4 regions of the Kitasatospora sp. NPDC032150 genome follow, and region 2 is predicted to be linked to each of the others. Evidence: riboswitches for the same ligand, from Rfam matches in the RefSeq annotation. Region 2 holds a riboswitch; each other region holds the start of a gene.

Region 1 (4,608 bases), on a different contig from region 2:
CACGCTGGCCCGGCCGTGGCAGGAAGCCCGGCAAGGGCAGGGGCAACGGCAAGGACCACGGCGAGGGTGCGGCAGACGAACCGGGCAGCGCCGGGTGACCGCCTCTCAGCCCTCCTCGGCGGCGGGCCGCCGCCCCTGGCCGACCCGGTGCGCGTCGGCGGCGTCGCCGGTACGCGCCTCGGTACGGCGGCCGGTGGACAGGTAGTCGCGGACGGTCAACTCAACCGCGTCCTGCGGACTCCTGGTGCCGGACAGCAGCATCGCCTCGATCGCCAGATCGCTGTCGAGACTGACGGTGACCTTCGTCATGGCGTTCCCCTTCCCGTGGCTGCAGGCGCAACCGACGTTAGAGGGTGGGGAACCGAGCCACCAGCCCGCGCGGCACACGGGTTTTCCGAGCATCTGATGCGGTGCCCGCCCGCGGCGGGGGAACCACGAGCGGGCGGGGGACCACGAGTGGGCGGGAACCGTGTGACCGAGCCGCCCCGTGCACACGGGATCCCGTGAGGCCGCTGTCCCCGGCGCCGACCAGAGCACCGGGGACAGCGGCCTCACGCGGAGAGCCGGGACCGTCAGACGCGGCCGGCGAAGTCCGGGGCGTAGTTGGCGATGGTCTCGATCTTCACGCCCGCCTTCGGGTTGGCAGCCTCGACGTACTTGCCGGCACCGATGTAGATGGCGACGTGGTAGACACCCGAGTTGCTGCCGTTGTTGGACCAGAACAGCAGGTCGCCCGGCTGCAGGTTGTCCAGCGACACCTTGGTGGTGACGTCGGCCTGGTCGGCGGCGACGCGCGGCAGCGAGATGCCGGCCTGGCGGTAGGCGGCCTGGGTCAGACCGGAGCAGTCCCAGCCGCCGTCGCTGCTGCCGCCGTAGACGTAGGCCTGGCCGACCTTGGAGAGCGCGAAGTTGACCGCGGCGGCCTTGCTGCCGGTCGCGGCCGGAGCCGGGGTGGCGGGCTTGGCCGGAGCCGGCGCCGGAGCCGGGGTGCTGGAGCTGCTCGGCTTGGCAGCCGGCTTCTGGGTGTCCTGCTTCGGCGCGGCGGCCGAGGTGCTGCCGAGCGCCAGCTGCTGGCCGGGGAAGATCATGTCCGGACCCTGGGTCAGCACCGACTTGTTGAGGTCGTACAGCTTCTGCCAGCCGCCGTCGACGTTGTTCTTGGTGGCGATGGACGACAGCCAGTCGCCCGCCACCACGGTGTACTTGGCGCCGTTCGCGGCCTGCGGGGCGGCGGTCGGGGCGCTCTTCGGCGTGGCGGCCGGAGCCGGGGTGGCCGGGGCGGTGGCCGGCGCCGGGGTGGCGGCAGGCGCGGAGGTGTCGACCTGGGCAGGAGCGCTGTCCTTGGTCAGACCGGCCTTGACCGAGCAGACCGGCCAGGCGCCGGGGCCCTGCGAGGCGAGGACCTTTTCGGCGACGGCGATCTGCTGCGCCTTGGTCGCCAGGTTGGCCTGCGGGGCGTACTGGGTGCCACCGAAGGCGGCCCAGGTGGAGGCGGTGAACTGCAGGCCACCGTAGAAGCCGTTGCCGGTGTTGATGCTCCAGTTGCCGCCACTCTCGCACTGGGCGACCTTGTCCCAGGTGGAGACGGAAGCGGCGGAGGCACCGGAGGCGGCGAGGGCGGGGATCGACAGGCCGAGACCGACCACACCCGTGGCGGCGATCAGACGGCGGGCACGCTTGTTGGCGTTGATGGGCAGCATGAAGGTGCGTTCCTCTCCCACGCCTGCGAGGTGAGCTGTCGGATTCGGGCTGGAGTTGCCCGGCCGTGCTGCGCACGGCTTCACCCCTAGCCCGGAACCGGCCGAATACTGGCCGGCTCTCGGGCGACTTACCTGGTTCCCCCGCCCCTGCCGTCGGTGCGTTCTGCGGTGCCAGCTGCTCCGGCGGCAGGACTCGGCGTTCCGGAAGAGCTGGGTCCGTGTGTCAACGAACGGAGAGCACGTTAAGCAGACTTAAGTTGAATCCGCAAACACCTGTGAGTTCCCTCACAGGCTATTCGCGGATTATTCAAGATCGAATGCGCACCGGCATTTCCAGGAAATCCGATGGGACTCTTTCAGGTGTGCGGCCGGAGTGGGTATCTGCTCCCCTTTCAGGTGATGCCGTGGCATTCCCGGGGGTTCGGGCGACCGGTTGTGAAGGTTCTGAAAAGCCCCCGAGGGGGAGTGGGGTCCGGGTCAATGGGGCCCACGGAGGGGTCGGTGGCAAATGTCCGAGTTGTGAGCCAATGGGGCAAATGTCATGCAAGGTTCGCCAATTGGCCACCCGGCTCCGGCCCTACGGCCCCGGGAGCCCGCGCCCCGCTCGATCTGGGCCGAGCGGGGCGCGGACCCGCGGGGGCCCCGGAAACGCCGAGAGGCCCCTCGCGGGGGCCTCTCGTACGGTCTTGTCGGGTGCTCAGTCGGCGGGCTGCTCCGCGACGGGGGCCGGGGCCTCACCCGGGCCCGGGATGTTGAGCGCGGCCAGGTAGGTGGACGCGATCAGCTGACCGACGGTCGGGTAGGCGCCGAGCGGGGCTGCGCTCGGGCAGCCGGTCTCCTCGGCTGCCGCGGCCAGCAGCTCGGGGTCGGCCTCGGGGCCGATCACCAGCGGGGCCAGTGCGGGACGCTGGGAGCCGGTGGCCTTCAGGTGCTCGACCGCGGCGGCGACCGAACCCGGCGCGTCCAGGGCGGCGGCCACCACGGGTACCGCGAGCCGGGCGGCCAGCAGTACGCCGGTGATCCCGGCTGCCGCGGCGGACTCCTCGCCGCCGACGGTGGTCAGGACCACGCCGTCCGCCGCAGTGGTGATGGCGAACAGGCGCGCCCGGTCGGCGCGGGCCAGGCCGGCCTCGGAGAGCCGTACGTGCACCGCCTCGGCCAGCAGTGGGTGCGGGCCGAGCACATCGGTGACGGTCGCCCCGGTCTCCCCGGCCAGCTTGTGCAGGGAGGTCAGGAAGCCGTGCGGACCGGCCAGTAGCGGAATCACGACCGGCGCGGGCATGCCCGCCTCGGCGGCCTGGGCGAGTACCTCGGCCACGGTCGGGGCGGCCTGGCCGTCGCCGGTCGCGAGGTCCTCCGTCGTGTCGGCGTCGGCCTGTTCGCCGGTCAGGTAGCCGGCCGCGGTCTCGATGCCGGGCTGCTCGCCGCGCACGATGGAGAGCAGTTCCTCGACTATCGGGCTCGCCTCGGGCCCGGCCGAGGCGGGGACGGCAAGCACCAGTGCCGGGGAACCGGCCGGGATCTCGGGGCGCTCGGGACGGCGGTGGCGCCCCCGCGCACGGGAGCCTGGAGTGCGGACGGGCAGTGGCGCGCCCGGGATGGCTGCGGTGCTCATGGCGGAGATCGTAAGACATTCGGCAGGCAGGACTGCATCCGGATCCCCAGAGTGGGCACCGAGCCCGCGCGAAATCGGGACAATTGCCATCAAATTACCCAATCCTTGCTGACGACCTGTCGCTTCGCGCAACCGAAAAGCAGTCAGCTGCCGTCCTGGGTGACGTGCCTCACAGGTGATCCCGGGGTGCGGTGTGGGTGTTCGGCGCCGGGCGCACGAAGATCAACACGATGGCGCGAGCCCAGTACGGGCAGTCATCGGGCGAACTGTGATTCGCTGGGCTATGTCCACTTACGTTCCGTCAAAGCCGGATCAAGTGGAGTGGTTGGCACACATTCCGACACGCTTGACTGCACGGGCAATGTCCCGTGCTGATGCACGTGCACTGGAGCTATCATCGCGTCAAGTAGGGCGTAAGCCCGGCAGGTCGGGAGAATTCGGTGCAGGAGATGCAGGAAACGTACAACGGCATGGCGGCTGCGGACCTCGAAGGCGTGGTGTGGCAGAAGAGCCGGCACAGCAATTCGCAGGGTAACTGCGTCGAGTTCGCCGCTCTGCCGGGCGGTGAGGTGGCGATGCGCAACTCGCGCTTCCCCGAGGGGCCGGCGCTGATATACACCCGGGCCGAGATCGCCGCGATGGTGCTCGGCGTGAAGGACGGGGAGTTCGACCATCTGACGGCCTGAACCGCCGTCAGCCCTCTGCCGCTTACAGGCCGTCGTGGGACCGTCAGCCACGACGGCCTTCATCGTCTTCGCGGGCATTCGGGGGCCGTCCGGGCCGTCGCGGCCCGCAGCGATGCTCGGAGGAGCGCGGAGTGGAGGACGAGCGTCGAGTGGTTCGGGGCCGCCCGCGGGCTCGCACCGGTCCACCGCCGCTGCCGGTTCATGGTTGCCGCTGGGCCGCGGTTGCCGCCAGGAGACCTGCGGGATCGGCGAGAGAGCGGCTCGGGGCCGGTGGATGTGGCCGTCCGCCCGGATGTGCGGCGGGTCCCGAGATCGGGTGGTGAACCCGGAGGATGTGACCGGCGGCTGAGGGGTGGCCGGGTCGCTCGGATGCGATGGGCGGCGGCGGAGCGGCGGCCCACCCCGGGATGCTCGGCCCGACCGGCCGGGCCGGGCGGTTCAGGCGGAGCGGCGGTGCCGACCGGAGGGTGCCAGTGCCAGCTCGGGCTGAGCCTTGGCCTCGAACAGGGCCCAGACCACCTTGCCCGCACCGGCCAGCGGGTGCCAACCCCAGGAGCGACTGAAGGAGTCGACCAGGTGCAGCCCCCGGCCGGACTCGGCGACGAAG
Region 2 (4,608 bases):
TGCTCGGCGGGCTGGCGATGCTGGCGCAGCGGACCCAGGCGGAGGTCACCTGTGTGTTCGACGGGCAGGACCTCGACGTACCGGTGATAATGGCGCCCCCGCGCGGCGTCCGGGTGCGGTTCAGCCGGACCGGGGAGACGGCGGACGAGCTGATCCGGCGTCTGGTCCGGGCCGAGCCGAAGGGACGTCCGGTGGTGGTGGTCTCCGCCGACAAGGAGATCGCCGACGGGGTTCGGAAGGCGGGGGCGCGCCCGGTGTCGTCCGTGCTGCTGCTGAACCGGCTGTCCCGGTCCTGACCTGGGGGTCGGTCCTTCCGGCTGCCCGCAGGGTCCGGCGTTTACGACGCTCCGGACATTCCCGGCGATATGTGACGGACCGGTGAATTCCATGCGGGGACTGGAGGTTGGCACCGGCGAGGGAGTGGCGCGAATCCGTCATCTTCACTAGGGTCTGGCGTCAAACCTATTTTCCGGAATTCCGCCCGAACGGACGGAGCCAGCAGGAAGAAGGAGCCAGTCCTTTGGCCAGCCACCGCCGTCCCAAGCAGCCGAGCCGCGCGCGGGTGTCCGTGCTGACCGCTGCAGCTGCGACCGCGGTCGCCCTGTCGGCCAACGCGAGTGCCCACGCGGCGCCCGCCCAGCCGAGCAAGGACGAGGTCAAGGTCCAGATCGACCAGCTGAACACCGAGCAGGAGCAGGCGGCCGAGAAGTTCAACGGCGCCCAGGAGCGGGCCGACCAGCTGCGCAAGCAGGCCGACCAGCTCCAGGACCAGGTCGCGCGCGGTCAGGAGCAGCTGACGCAGCTGCAGACCAGCCTGTCGGCAGTGGCCGGTGACCAGTACCGCTCGGGCGGTATCGACCCGTCCGTGACCCTGATGCTCTCGTCCAACCCGGACGGCTACCTGGAGCAGGCGTCCAGCGCTCAGCAGATCAACCAGACCGAGGCCGACATCCTGAAGGCGCTGAAGGAGCAGCAGGCCCGCCTGGACCAGCAGAAGCAGGAGGCGGCGTCCGTCCTCGCCGAGCTGGACCGCAACACCCAGGAGCTGAACGACGCCAAGGCCCAGGTGCAGCAGAAGCTGCAGGACGCCAAGAACCTGCTGAACTCGCTCACCGCACAGGAGCGGGCCGCCGTCGAGGCGGCCGACCGTGCCTCGCGCGGCGACTCCCGGGCCGACCTCGGCTCGCTGCCGAGCGCGGGCGGCTACGCCGGCGTCGCGGTCAACGCGGCGCTGAGCAAGCGGGGTTCGGAGTACGTCTGGGGTGCCGAGGGTGCGACCACCTTCGACTGCTCGGGCCTGATGGTCTGGTCGTACGCGCAGGCGGGTGTCTCGCTGCCGCGCACCTCGCAGGAGCAGGCCTCGGTCGGTTCCCGGGTGCCCTCGCTGGACCAGGCACAGCCCGGCGACCTGGTCATCTACGGCAGCGACGCGCACCACGTCGGGATGTACATCGGCAACGGCATGGTGGTGCACGCCCCGCACACCGGTGACGTGGTGCGGACGATGAAGGCGGACGCGATGCTGATCCTCACCATCCGCAGGGTCTGACGACCGCTGCGAGTCCGGCTTCCCGGCCCGCCGAAACCGTCCTGTGATGCAGGGCACTTCGGCGGGCCGTTTTCGTGAAAGCATGTCAGCCGTCGGTATCCGAGTTGTCACGCACGGTCGGTTCACAAATGAACTTGGCGTTGACTCAGAATTTTTTCTGACAAGGATTTGAACGGATCACGGTTTCGTTACTAGGGTCGGGAGCTGAACCACCGTACAGTCGATCACCCAGCCAGGGTGGCGGCGGTGGTTACCGCCGAGTCCGAGAGGCAGCACGGGCAGTTCAACTGTCCACGGGGAAGCCCCTGTTGGGGGTGCTGCGGATCGGAGCCGGGGAACCACGTTCCTCGGGGTGAATCGGCGCCAGGCCGGCCGGCCGTCGGGGACGCGGGCCGGTGAGGCGTCGTAGGGCATGTCTTCCAGCCCGAACCCGTCAGCTCACCCGGTAGGCGGACGTAGGAAGAAGGAGTCCGCCTTCGTGGCGTCCCATCGTCGTCCCAAGCCTGCAAGCCGTGTCCGCGTGTCGATCATGACGGCGACAGCCGCGACCGCGGTGGCCATCTCCTCCCAGGTCGGTGCGCACGCCGACCCGAAGCCGACCCTGGACGAGGTCAAGACCCAGGTCGACCAGCTCAACGACCAGGCCGAGGTCGCCAGCGAGAAGTACGACGCGGCCAACGAGAAGCAGCAGGAACTGCAGAAGCAGGTCAACGACCTGCAGGACCAGGTGGCCCGCCAACAGGCGCAGGTGAGCACCGTGCAGTCCGGGCTGGCCGAGGTCGCGGCCGAGCAGTACCGCAACGGCGGCATATCCCCGACCGTGCAGCTGATGCTCTCCAGCTCGCCGGACTCCTTCCTCTCCCGGGCCGACTCGGTCCAGCAGATCGGCCTCTCGCAGGCCGACGCGCTCAAGACGCTCAAGGCCGACCAGGCGAAGCTGGACCAGCAGAAGGCCGAGGCCCAGCAGAAACTGGGCGAGCTGGACGCCACCACCCAGGACCTCAAGGCCCAGAAGGATGACGTCCAGGCGAAGCTGGCGAAGGCCCGGGAGCTGCTCGACTCGCTGACCCAGCAGCAGCGGGAGCAGTTGGCCCAGGCCCAGGCCGCCGCGGACGCCGCCGCCCGTGCCTCCCGCGACCAGAACCGCACCGACCTCGGCGGCGGCAGCGGTGGCGGCGGTACCGGCACCGGCGGTGGCGGTGGCAGCACGGTCCACGTGCCGGCGTCGGGCTCGTACGCCGCCCGCGCGCTCGCCTACGCCGAGAGCCAGATCGGCAAGCCCTACCAGTGGGGTTCCGAGGGTCCGGACTCCTTCGACTGCTCGGGTCTGATGGAGTGGGCCTACGCGCAGGCCGGCGTCTCGATCCCGCGCACCTCGCAGGAGCAGGCGTCGGCCGGCACCAACATCGGTACCGACATCTCCAGGGCCCAGCCCGGTGACCTGGTCATCTTCTACAGCGACATGCACCACGTCGGCATGTACGCGGGTGGCGGCCAGGTCGTCCACGCTCCGCGTACCGGCGAGAACGTCAAGTACATGCCGGCCACCGTTCTGCCGATCGCGGCCATCATCCGCGTCTGACCTCTTCGCGCTCCCGTCCGCAGGCCCGGCCCCGTCTCCAAGGGGCCGGGCCTGCGGCCTTCCCGGGCTAGTCGAGTAAATGTCCGATTAGTGGTCAAATATTCGGTGTTGCAAGGGTTTGGACTAGCTCCTCCGAAGTCGCTAACGTCTGCCCCCGGACGTTAGCCGAGGACGAATGGAGCAGCCGCCCCGATGTCGATGCACCGCCGTTCCCCCCTGCAGGGCACGCAGCGGCTGGCCCGCGCCTTGGCGCTCACGGCAGCGGCCACCACTGCACTCGGCATGACGCTCGGCGGCCCGGCCCAGGCGGCCCCGGGCGCACCGGGGGAGCCGCCGTCGAAGCAGGAGGTCAGGGCTCAGGTCGACCAGCTGTACGAGGAGGCCGATCGGGCGGCGGAGCGGTTCAACGCCGCCCAGGAGTACCAGAAGCGTCTGCAGAGCGAGGCCGACGGCCTGCAGGGCCAGGTCGCCGCCGCGCAGGACGAGCTGAACCGGCTGCGCGGCGATCTCAACGCGGTGGCCGCCGCCCAGTACCGGGCCGGCGGCATCGACCCGGCCGTCGCACTGATGCTGGACACCGATCCCGCCGGGTACCTCGCCCGGGCCCGCAGCCTCAACCAGGCCGCCGAGCGGCAGAGCGCCGCCGTCCGGCAGGTGATCGACCGGCAGCTCAGGCTCGACCAGCGCCGTGCCGAGACCACCGCCAAGCTCGCCGAGCTGGAGGAGGCCCGCCGTACCCTCGCGGAGAGCAAGCAGCAGATCCAGCAGCGGCTCGACCAGGCCCAGCGGCTGCTCAACACCCTCGGAGCGGCCGAGCGGGCCGGGATGGCCGTGGAGGACGCCAGGGAGGCGGAGCAGCGCGCCACCCGCGGCACCGACCGGCTCGACCTCGGCGACCTGCCCGCCTCCTCCGACCGCGCCGCCGCCGCGCTGGCCGCCGCCACCTCTCGGATCGGCACGCCCTACGTGTACGGATCGGCGGGCCCGAATGCCTTCGACTGCTCGGGTCTGATGTACTGGAGCTGGCGGCAGGCCGGAGTGACCTTGCCGCGCACCTCGCAGGCGCAGATGTACGCGGGGCGGCGAGTGAGCCTGAGCGAGGCACGACCGGGAGACCTGGTGATCTTTTTCAGGGACATGCACCACGTCGGCATGTACGCCGGCGGCGGGGTGGTCGTGCACGCGCCCCACCCGGGCGCCAGGGTCCGCTACGAGAGTGTGAACGCGATGCCGGTGGCCGGGGTGGTGCGGGTCTGAACACGGACCACGAACCGCTGGTCACCGACCTGCCCCGGCCGACCGGGGCAGGTCGGCCCTTGCTGTCCCGGCGCGGCGCGCTGCTGCTGGCGGCCGGCGGCCTCGTTCAGCTCTCCGGGGCCGGGGCGCGCTCGTCGGCCGGTACCGCCGAGGGGGTCGCCGCCGCGGGTCCGCCCGTCCGGCCGCGGATCGAGGCCCTGCTGTCCCGGCGGGCCAAGGC
Region 3 (4,608 bases), on a different contig from region 2:
GACCAGGTCGGCGTAGTAGTCGATCAGCTCGGCGGAGGAGAGCGCCTTGCCCTCGAACTGGTAGGCGCCGTCCTTGTAGAACTCGGTGGCGGCGACGTCCAGGGCCAGGGCGATGTCCTTGCCCGGGGTGTAGCCGGCCTTCTTGATGGCCTCGGTGATGAGGTCCAGGGCCTCGCGGTTGGAGTCCAGGTTCGGGGCGAAGCCGCCCTCGTCGCCCAGGCCGGTGGACAGGCCGCGCTCCTTCAGCACGGCCTTGAGGGTGTGGTAGACCTCGACGCCCCAGCGGACGGCCTCGGAGAACGACTCGGCGCCGATCGGCGCGATCATGAACTCCTGGATGTCGACGTTGGAGTCGGCGTGCGAACCGCCGTTGAGGATGTTCATCATCGGAACCGGCAGCACGTGCGCGTTCGGGCCGCCGAGGTAGCGGAACAGCGGCAGGTCGCTGGCCTCGGAGGCGGCGTGCGCCACGGCGAGGGAGACGCCCAGGATCGCGTTGGCACCGAGCGAGGACTTGTCCGGGGTGGCGTCCAGGTCGAGCATGGCCTGGTCGATCAGGCGCTGCTCGGTGGCGTCGTAACCGACCAGCTCCGGGCCGATCTGCTCGATGACGGCGAGGACGGCCTTCTCCACGCCCTTGCCGAAGTAGCGGTTCTTGTCGCCGTCACGAAGCTCCAGGGCCTCGAAGGCGCCGGTGGAGGCGCCGGACGGGACAGCGGCACGACCGGTGCTGCCGTCGTCGAGGCCGACCTCGACCTCGACCGTGGGGTTGCCGCGCGAGTCGAGAATCTCACGGGCTACGACGACATCAATGGACGGCACGAGGCATCTCCTAGCGGAAGCAGGTCCTACGGACAGGGGGTGCAGTCTGCGGACGATTGCGGAGTCGTTACGACCAGAGCCTAACCGCACCGGGCCTCCGGGCCACGCTGCCCTTGGCTCCGTCTCAGCGTGTGGCCGCTCTACCAGTCGGTAGTTCACCTGAATGACCACAAGCACGACAAGTGGGGCCGTTTCCGCGACGGCGGCGGAAACGGCCCCTCATGCCACCTGGGGTCAGCCCAGCTTCAGCACCTGGCCGGGGAGGATCAGGTTGGCGTCGCCGCCGATGGTGGCGCGGTTGGCGTCGTAGAGGTGCTGCCAGCCACCGGAGAGGTGCTGGGCCCGGGCGATGCCCGACAGCGTGTCACCCTCCTTGACGGTGTAGTCGCCGGTGGCGGCGCTCTGCGTGGTGGCCGCGGCGGACACCGGGCTCTGCGCCGGGGCCTTCTCGGCGGCGCCGCCCGCGAACTGCTCGTAGATGCTCTGGTGGCTGGTCCAGTACCAGCCGCCGCTCTTCTGGTACCAGTACTTGCCCGACTCGGCGTCGTAGCCGGCCTTGCCCGGGAAGGACGGAGTGGCGGCCGTGCGCGAAGCGTCCTGGGAGGACTGGCTCTTGTAGCTCTTGGTGCTGCTCTTGCTGCCCGAGGAGCTCGAGGAGCCCGAGGAGCCCGAGGAGCCCGAGCCGGAGCTGCGGGTGTGGCTGCCGGTGTCCACGTCGGCGGCCGAACCACCCCTGGACAGACCCGCCTTGACGGAGCAGACCGGCCAGGCGCCGGGCCCCTGCGAGGCGAGGACCTTCTCGGCGATCGCGATCTGCTGGCCCTTGCTCGCCTGGTTGGCCTGACTCGCGTACTGGCCGCCGCCGTAGGCCTTCCAGGTGCTGGAGGTGAACTGGAGTCCGCCGTAGAAGCCATTGCCGGTGTTGATGCTCCAGTCGCCGCCGCTCTCGCAGTCGGCGACCTTGTCCCAGGTCGGCACGGAGGCGGCGTGTGCGCCGGTGGCGGTGAGCAGCGGCAGCGCGAGACCGACGCCGGCCACACCGGCGGCGGCGATGGCCTTCTCGGCCTGGGTCTTGCGACGATGACGGCCCGAACCGGTGAACAGCATGAAGGTGTCCTCTCCGCACGCCTGCGAGGTGAGCTGTCGGGTTCGGACCGGGAGGTTGGCCCGGCCGCGGCGAGCGGGACAGGAACGCTTCCTGCCCTGCCGACGCGGCTTCACCCCAAGCCGTGGGAACGGCGACGAAACCTGGGTCCCCCGCCCTTGCCCAAGGGTTCTGGTCGGTGTCCCGAGGCGCGATGGGCAAGGTTTGGCGTTCCGCGCAACGGGGTTCGCAGCAGCGAACTCATCGGAGACTACGCATACCGTCGCACCAATCACAAGCTCATATCCCGTACATCACACGGGAATTACGTTGTGTTTATATGTGCTTACAGACGATGCAGATTTGTCCGGTTTGATGCGCATTCACAGATCGGCGAATCAGGACACATCCGACACGCCGTCAGCCCGACACGCCCGGCTTGCCGGGTGTCCGGAAGGCGGCGCGGACCATGTGGCACATCTCACCGAAATCCCGAGAATGACTTCCGGATTACGGGGAAGATCAGCCCTGTCGCGCGGTAAAGGAAACCGGGAGTTCGCGCAGGCCACGCATGATCAGACCACCGCGCCAGCGCAGTTCTGCGGGGTCGGCGGCAAGGGTCAGGTCGGGCAGCCGGGTCAGCAGGGTCGCCAGCGCGATCTGGCCTTCCAGCCGGGCCAGCGGAGCGCCGATGCAGTAGTGGATGCCGTGTCCGAATCCCAGGTGCGGGTTGTCCTTCCGGGCCAGATCGAGCGTGTTCTCCGCAGCGAACCTGGCCGGGTCGCGGTCCGCGGCCGCCAGCACCACCAGCACCGGGTCGCCGACCGGGATCTCCACCCCGCCGATGGTCAGCGGACTGGTCGCGAACCGCCAGGTGGCCAGCTCCACCGGCCCGTCGTAGCGCAGCAGTTCCTCCACCCCGGTGGCCAGCAGCTCCTTCTCGCCGCGTGCCACGGACTCCTGCAGCAGCGCGCGCTGCCCCGGGTCGCGCAGCAGCGCGTACAGACCGTTGCCGATCAGGTTGACGGTGGTCTCGAAGCCTGCGAAGAGGAGGATGAAGGCCATCGCGGCGGCCTCGTTCTCGGTGAGGTGCTCGCCGTGGTCACTGGCCCGGATCAGGCCGGAGATCAGGTCGTCGCCGAGGTCGGCCCGCTTGCGGTGGATCAACTCGGCCAGGTACGAGCGCATCCGCTTCACCGCCCGGCCCACGCCGCCGCGTTGGCCGCCGTGGTGGCGGATCATCATGCCGGCCCAGTCCCGGAAGTCGTCCTGGTCCTCCGGCGGGACGCCCAGCAGGTCGCAGATCGCGTAGATGGGGAGCGGAAAGGCGAACTCGTGGATCAGGTCGGCCGAACCGCGTGCGGCGAAGCCGTCGATCAGCCGGTCCGTCAGCTGCTGCACCCTCGGCTCGAACTCGGCCACCCGGCGCGGGGTGAACGCCTTCGACACCAGCCGGCGCAGTCGGGTGTGGTCCGGCGGGTCGATGTTCAGCAGGTGGGTCATCAGGTCGGCCTGCCGCTCCCCCGGGATCCCGACCCGGCCGCTGCGGTGCGCCTGCTCGCTGTGGTGGGCGGGGTTTTTGGACAGTCTGCCGTCCGCCAGCGCCTGCCGGGCGTCCGCGTACCGGGTGACCAGCCAGGCCTCCACCCCGCTCGGCAGCGTGGTGCGGTGCACCGGGCTGTGCTCGCGCAGCCAGGCGTACGCGGGGTAGGGGTCGGCGGCGAACTCCCAGGTGAAGAGCTCGGGCTGCGGGGTGGAGTCGGGCGTTTCCGGCATGTCTCGACGGTATCCGGCGACGGGCGGCCGGCTCCACGCGGGCGGCCGGCGGCTCCGTGACGGCGCCCCACGGCCCCGGGGGCGCGCGGATCGCGGATAGGGGGCGGACAGGGGGAAGGAGGGGCTGTCGGCGGACGGCGCGTAGCTGACAGGGTCGTGACGTCCGGATTGCGCCGCTGCGCGGCGGACTCCCCCGCCCGTGCAGGAGTGAGCCTGGTCACCTGCCGGGTAATGAGTGTCGCGGAGGGTCGAGCAGTGCCTACGATCCTCCGCAATGACTCTGATGGATGGCAGTGCGGGGCCGTCCACGGGGAGCGGCTCAAGGAGGAGCAGGCCATGCGGGTAGCCGGGGCAGTGGTGGTCATCGCGGTACTCGACGGTGGGTCCGGAGACGGTCTGGCCCGCCGGTTCGCCGCCGCGGGCGCCGCCGGAATCATGGTCGCGGACCTGCACGCCGGTGTCGCCGAGGACCTCGCCGCCGAACTGGACCGGCCCGGCTGCCCGGTGGTCGGCGTGTCCAGCGACATCCACCAGCCCAGCGACGTCGCGGCGCTGGTGGACACCGCCGCGAAGCACCTCGGCTCGATCGACCTGTTCTGCATCGCGGGCCCCGACGGCGAGCGGATCGTCTCCCTCGCCGAACTGCCTGACCACCTCGACCCGCTGGCCGAGCTGCTCGCCCTGGTCGGCGACGCCATCAGCGAGGTCGTCCCGCCGCAGCGGCACCACATGGACCAGCCCCAGTCGGCCTGACCCTGCCGGCCGTCTGGGCCCCTCGCCGAGGGCGGCGAGCGGAACGGGCACGGAGCAGCGCGCCCCCTCGGTGCTGCCCGGCCGGGCAGCCCGTCAGTCGGCGGGCAGCCCCTCGACGGTGCGCACGGCCGCGCGGTAGGCGCGGGCGGCCGCGCGGAGGGCCGCGTCCACGT
Region 4 (4,608 bases), on a different contig from region 2:
TTTGTACAGGGACGGGGTGGCGACGCCCGCGCGGGCGGCCACGGCGGCCAGGGTGAGGGCCTCGGGGCCCTCCTCGTCGATCAGTTCGAGGGCGTGGCCCACGACGGCGGCGGGGGTGAGTCCGACCCGGGGCATCAGGCGACCTCGTGCAGGAAGGGGAGCAGGGCGTCGGCGGTGGCCTCGGGGAACTCCGCCATCGGGTAGTGCCCGGCACCGTCGATCATCACCTTACGGCCACTCAGTGCGGCGGCCTGCCGGTCGGCGAGCGCGGCCGGGTCGGGGAAGTCGACGTCCTTACTGCCCATGATCACCAGGGCCGGGCAGCGTACCGCCGCCGCCGACCCGGCGGCGATGGAGTCGCCTTCCAGCTGGCCCCGGGTGGCGGCCTTCCGGCCGGGGGTGCGCAGCGCCGCCACCAGGTGGGCCCGGTGGCTCTCGAAGTCGACGGGCCTGCGCGAGGGGTAGTAGTACCGCTGGGCGGAGCCCCATATGCCGGGGAAGGCCAGCACCAGCGGGGCCAGTGCCTTCATCAGTGCCCGCTGGAAGGCGTTCGGCGAGTGTTCCAAGAAGGCGTCGATCACCGCGATCCCGGCGACCCGCTCGGGAGCGGCCCCGGCCGCCTTGGCCACGGTGGCGCAGGTGTACGAGTGGCCGACCAGGACGGCCCGTGCGACGCCCAGGTGGTCCAGCAGGGCGAGCACGTCGTGCGCGACCGCACCGGGGGAGTAGTCGTCCCAGGCGATCGAGGACTCGCCGAAGCCGCGCGGGTCCATGGTGATCACCCGGTGGCCAGCCGCGGTGAGCAGCGGCCGCAGGAGCCGGTACAGGGCACGGGATTCGAGCATCCCGGGCAGCAGCACCACGGGGGCGCCGCCGGCGGTGGTGCCGCTGTCGTCGAACGCGATCCTGCCGCCGGGGACGTCGAGGAACCGGGTGTCGGGGTGCTGGGTGCCGGGCATGGTGAGCCTCCGCAGTGGTGTCGCTGCTTTCTGTAGCCAAAAAGCTATGGCTAATAGCTTTAGCCGTCAAGGGGCTGCGGTGACTGCGGTGACTGCACTCGCGGACTCCGGCGGGGTGCTCGCCGTCCGGGGCCTTCCGGGCATTGGCGCTCCGGGGTCGTGCGATACGGTGCGGCTGACCGCCGAACCCGAACCTGAGGGGCCGTCATGCCGTTCATCAACGTCAAGCAGCTGGCCGGCCGCACCGAGGAGCAGAAGGCCGAGATCGCCCGCGAGCTCACCGAGGCGTACGCCCGGGCGACCGGCGTGCAGCCGGAGAGCATCTGGGTGGCGATCGAGGAGGTGCCGCGCGAGAACTGGGCGATCGCCGGTACGACCTTCGCCGAGCGGGACCGCCGGGCCCAGGGCTGATTCCCCTGGTGGATAACGGGCTGTCATGGGGCGATCTGGTCAATAGTCACAAATCGCCCATTGCGCCTCAGGAGCCAAGGACTTCACCAGGCGTGCAGCTTGGAATCATGGCCTTCTCGGATTAACGTTTGATAACGCAGCGCGGTCGGCAACGCCGTACCCGAACGGCACCGTGCGCCGTCGCCCAATCCCCAAGATCCGCCCCGTGGGTGGGTCCGGGAGCCGGGGAACCACGTTCCTGGGGTGAATCGGGTGGGCCCGCCCACTCGTAGGAGACCTTCCTGCTCCGAACCCGTCAGCTAACCCGGTCGGCGCGAAGGAAGGAAAGGAGCGCGCCCGGTGGCGTCCTTGTCGCACAGCCCTGCCAACCTCGGGGTCGGCAGCGTCGGGGTCGGCACCCAGCTGCTCGACCTTCCGCCGGAACCGGCCGCCGACGCCGACGGTGCGGCCCGGCACCGGATGCCCCGCCAGTCGCGCAGCGGCTCGCTGCTCGGCGTGACCGCGATGGCCGCCGGACTCGGCGCCACCGGCTTCGCCACCGCAGGACCGGCCGCCGCGGCCACCGCCACCCAGCCGCCCGCCCCCGCGCCGGCCTTCTCCGTCCCCGACACGGCCTCGGACCACGTCCTGGCCGCCGACCCCGGACTCACCCTCACCGCCCGAATCCAGCAGCAGGCCGACGGAGAGCGCACCAGCGCGGAGGAGGCCGCCCGGCTGGCCGCCGCCCAGGAGGCCGAGGCCAAGCGGGCCGTCCAGCAGGCCGAGGCCCAGGCCGTCGAGGAGCGCGCCCGGCTCGGCACCCTCCGGCCGCCGGTCGACGGCCACACGCTCGCGGCGCGGTTCGACCAGGCCGGTTCGCACTGGTCCCAGCCGCACACCGGCCTGGACTTCGCCGCCCGCACCGGCACCCCGGTCACCGCCGTCGGTGCGGGCACCGTCACCGCGGCCGGCTGGTCCGGCGCGTACGGCTACCGGGTGATCCAGACCCTGCCCGACGGCACCGAGATCTGGTACTGCCACCTCTCCGCCATCTCCGCCGTGTCCGGACGGGTCACCGCGGGCACCCAGCTCGGCCGGGTCGGCGCCACCGGGCACTCCCGCGGCCTGCCGTCGGGCGTGCCCCTCGGCCCCCACGTCCACCTGGAGGTCCGCCCCGCCGGGGGCGCCCCGGTCGACCCGCTGGCCTGGTTCCACTCCCACGGCCTCCAGCCGTAACGGCCCCAGGCCGCCGGGCGTGCCCCGGCCCCCCGGCCGGGCCCGGTGCACCCTGGTGCCGGGGCACGGTGCGGCGGGTCGCCGGGCGTACGGCGGCCGGCCGGTCAGGCGTCCGTGCCCGCCACGTACTCCTCGATCTCCGCCGTCTCCGGCTCCGGCGCCAGGTCCGCGAACTCCGTCACCAGCAGCTCGGGCAGCCCCGGTACCGTCCACTCCCCGCACAGCCGCAGCGCCTCCGCCGCCACCGCCGCCTCGAAGCTCTCGAAGTCACCGGCGAGTTCGTCGGGCATCGGCAGGCCCAGCGCGTTCCGCCCGGCCAGGTTGCGGTAGCTGCGCTGCATCAGCCGGTTCTCCAGCAGCAGTCGTGCCCCGTCGGTGGCCATCCCCACCGAGAGCACCCGCGCCCGGTTCCAGCCCTCGTCCCCCCGCACCGGCTCCATCGGCCCCAGCTCCTCCAGCCAGGCGAAGCGCGCGATCCGCTGGTCCTCCGTCAGCGCGCGGAACTCCTCCAGCCAGACCCGTACGGCCGCCGCGTCGCCGACGTCCACACCGTCCGCGCGCAGCAGCAGCGTGTACAGCCGGGGCCAGGTCAGCAGGTGCGGCCGGCGCAGCAGGTCGCAGAGCAGCTCGCCCTGCCACTCGGCCTCCGCGTGCAGCCTGGCGTGCCGCTTGGCGTTCAGTCGCCGGGCCGCCCGCTGATGATCGATCAGCAGTCGCACGGCCCGCCCGTACGCCTCCGGCTCGGCCGCGGGCTGTACGTACAGGTAGAGCTGCTCGTACAGCAGCTGCTCCAGCAGCGGCGAACTCAGCTCGGGGAAGCCCTCGTGCATCGGTGCGTCGCCGAGCTCCAGCAGGGTGAGCACCGTCCGCAGCGCCTCTTCGGGCACCGGCTCGTACCCGTGCTCGGCCGCCCAGGCGAGCAGATCGGTGGTGCGGGTACCCGGGGTGAGCTGCAGATCGTGGTTCACGCTACGTACCGTAGCCGGTGCCCGGGGGTACGGCCTCCGTGCGGGCGCCGCACCCGTGGCCGGGGCCCGCTGTAGGGTCGGACGGCATGGAGCCAGAACCGGGACCGGCCGGGCCGGGACGGGCCGTGCTGCTGGCCGGCCCGCGCCTCGCCCTCCGCGAGTTCCACCACACGCCCCGCGACGTGGACGCCCTGCACGCCGTCTTCGGCGACCCGGAGGCCGCCAGGTACCTACCCTTCGAACCGCGCGACCGTGAGACGTGCGCCGACCAGATCGAGCTCTACGTCGAACAGGCCGAGGCCGAGCCGCGCACCGTCTACCGGCTCGCCGTCACCGTGCTCGCCGACGACGAACCCGAGTGCGCCACGCCGATCGGCACCGCCGTCCTCGACCTCGGCGACCACCGCTCCGCCGCCCTCGGCTACGCGCTGCGCCCGGACACCTGGGGCCGCGGGTACGCGAGTGAAATCACCGCGCTGCTATGCGAGTTCGGCTTCCGGACCCTCGGACTGCACCGCCTCGCCGCCCGGGTCGACCCGGAGAACACCGCCTCCGTCCGCGTGCTCACCAAGGCCGGCTTCCAGCCGGAGGGCCGGATCCGGCACGACCTGTGGCTGCGCGGCACCTGGCACGACTCGCTGCTGTTCTCGCTGCTGGACGACGAGTGGGTGTCGCCCGCTCCAGGACGGGGGTAGGGACAACCCCACCCCCGATCCGGCAGTGGGCTGCATTACGGCGGCGGCCCGGAACTGACACCGTTGAGGTGTGAGCACGGACGACACCAGGGGGACCGCGATGAGCAGCACCGCCACCGACAGCATCCACGGCACCGCCGGCCGCCCCTCGTGGGACGGCGCCGGGCCGCGGGGGTCCTTCTGGCTGGCCCCGGTCACCGCCGCCACCTGGCGGCAGGTCGGCTTCGCGTTGACCTCGCTGCCCCTCGCCGCGGTGGGCTTCAGCTTCGTCACCGCCTTCTTCAGCGCCGGTGTCGGTCTGGTGGTCACCGCACTGGGCCTGCCGGTGCTCGCGCTGCTGCTCGCCGGCGCCCGCGGGCT

Evidence for each region. A riboswitch is a leader RNA that binds a small molecule or an ion and turns the genes downstream of it on or off. The one in region 2 is predicted to bind cyclic di-AMP.
Region 1: it holds a riboswitch for cyclic di-AMP, as region 2 does, so the genes downstream of both, ACZ5ON_RS16900 (transglycosylase family protein) here and ACZ5ON_RS01010 (C40 family peptidase) in region 2, are expected to answer to the same signal.
Region 3: it holds a riboswitch for cyclic di-AMP, as region 2 does, so the genes downstream of both, ACZ5ON_RS15535 (transglycosylase family protein) here and ACZ5ON_RS01010 (C40 family peptidase) in region 2, are expected to answer to the same signal.
Region 4: it holds a riboswitch for cyclic di-AMP, as region 2 does, so the genes downstream of both, ACZ5ON_RS09435 (M23 family metallopeptidase) here and ACZ5ON_RS01010 (C40 family peptidase) in region 2, are expected to answer to the same signal.

Annotation. Positions count from the first base shown of each region.
Region 1 covers NZ_JBVIMH010000012.1:192,463-197,070, forward strand. The annotation lists gene ACZ5ON_RS16890 (hypothetical protein) at 1-98, shown strand, start outside; gene ACZ5ON_RS16895 (hypothetical protein) at 106-309, opposite strand; gene ACZ5ON_RS16900 (transglycosylase family protein) at 573-1,721, opposite strand; cyclic di-AMP (ydaO/yuaA leader) riboswitch at 1,706-1,878, opposite strand; gene ACZ5ON_RS16905 (sirohydrochlorin chelatase) at 2,398-3,315, opposite strand; gene ACZ5ON_RS16910 (DUF397 domain-containing protein) at 3,765-4,001, shown strand; gene ACZ5ON_RS16915 (ATP-binding protein) at 4,440-4,608, opposite strand, start outside.
Region 2 covers NZ_JBVIMH010000001.1:228,842-233,449, forward strand. The annotation lists gene ACZ5ON_RS01000 (NYN domain-containing protein) at 1-296, shown strand, start outside; gene ACZ5ON_RS01005 (C40 family peptidase) at 521-1,549, shown strand; cyclic di-AMP (ydaO/yuaA leader) riboswitch at 1,855-2,017, shown strand; gene ACZ5ON_RS01010 (C40 family peptidase) at 2,028-3,131, shown strand; gene ACZ5ON_RS01015 (C40 family peptidase) at 3,324-4,388, shown strand; gene ACZ5ON_RS01020 (hypothetical protein) at 4,448-4,608, shown strand, end outside.
Region 3 covers NZ_JBVIMH010000011.1:103,250-107,857, reverse strand. The annotation lists gene eno (phosphopyruvate hydratase) at 1-822, opposite strand, end outside; gene ACZ5ON_RS15535 (transglycosylase family protein) at 1,057-1,929, opposite strand; cyclic di-AMP (ydaO/yuaA leader) riboswitch at 1,934-2,114, opposite strand; gene ACZ5ON_RS15530 (cytochrome P450 family protein) at 2,429-3,682, opposite strand; gene ACZ5ON_RS15525 (SDR family NAD(P)-dependent oxidoreductase) at 4,019-4,435, shown strand; gene ACZ5ON_RS15520 (nucleoside triphosphate pyrophosphohydrolase) at 4,529-4,608, opposite strand, start outside.
Region 4 covers NZ_JBVIMH010000006.1:20,827-25,434, reverse strand. The annotation lists gene ACZ5ON_RS09450 (TetR/AcrR family transcriptional regulator) at 1-135, opposite strand, end outside; gene ACZ5ON_RS09445 (alpha/beta fold hydrolase) at 135-959, opposite strand; gene ACZ5ON_RS09440 (tautomerase family protein) at 1,167-1,370, shown strand; cyclic di-AMP (ydaO/yuaA leader) riboswitch at 1,542-1,698, shown strand; gene ACZ5ON_RS09435 (M23 family metallopeptidase) at 1,710-2,585, shown strand; gene ACZ5ON_RS09430 (hypothetical protein) at 2,690-3,553, opposite strand; gene ACZ5ON_RS09425 (GNAT family N-acetyltransferase) at 3,640-4,248, shown strand; gene ACZ5ON_RS09420 (sensor domain-containing protein) at 4,319-4,608, shown strand, end outside.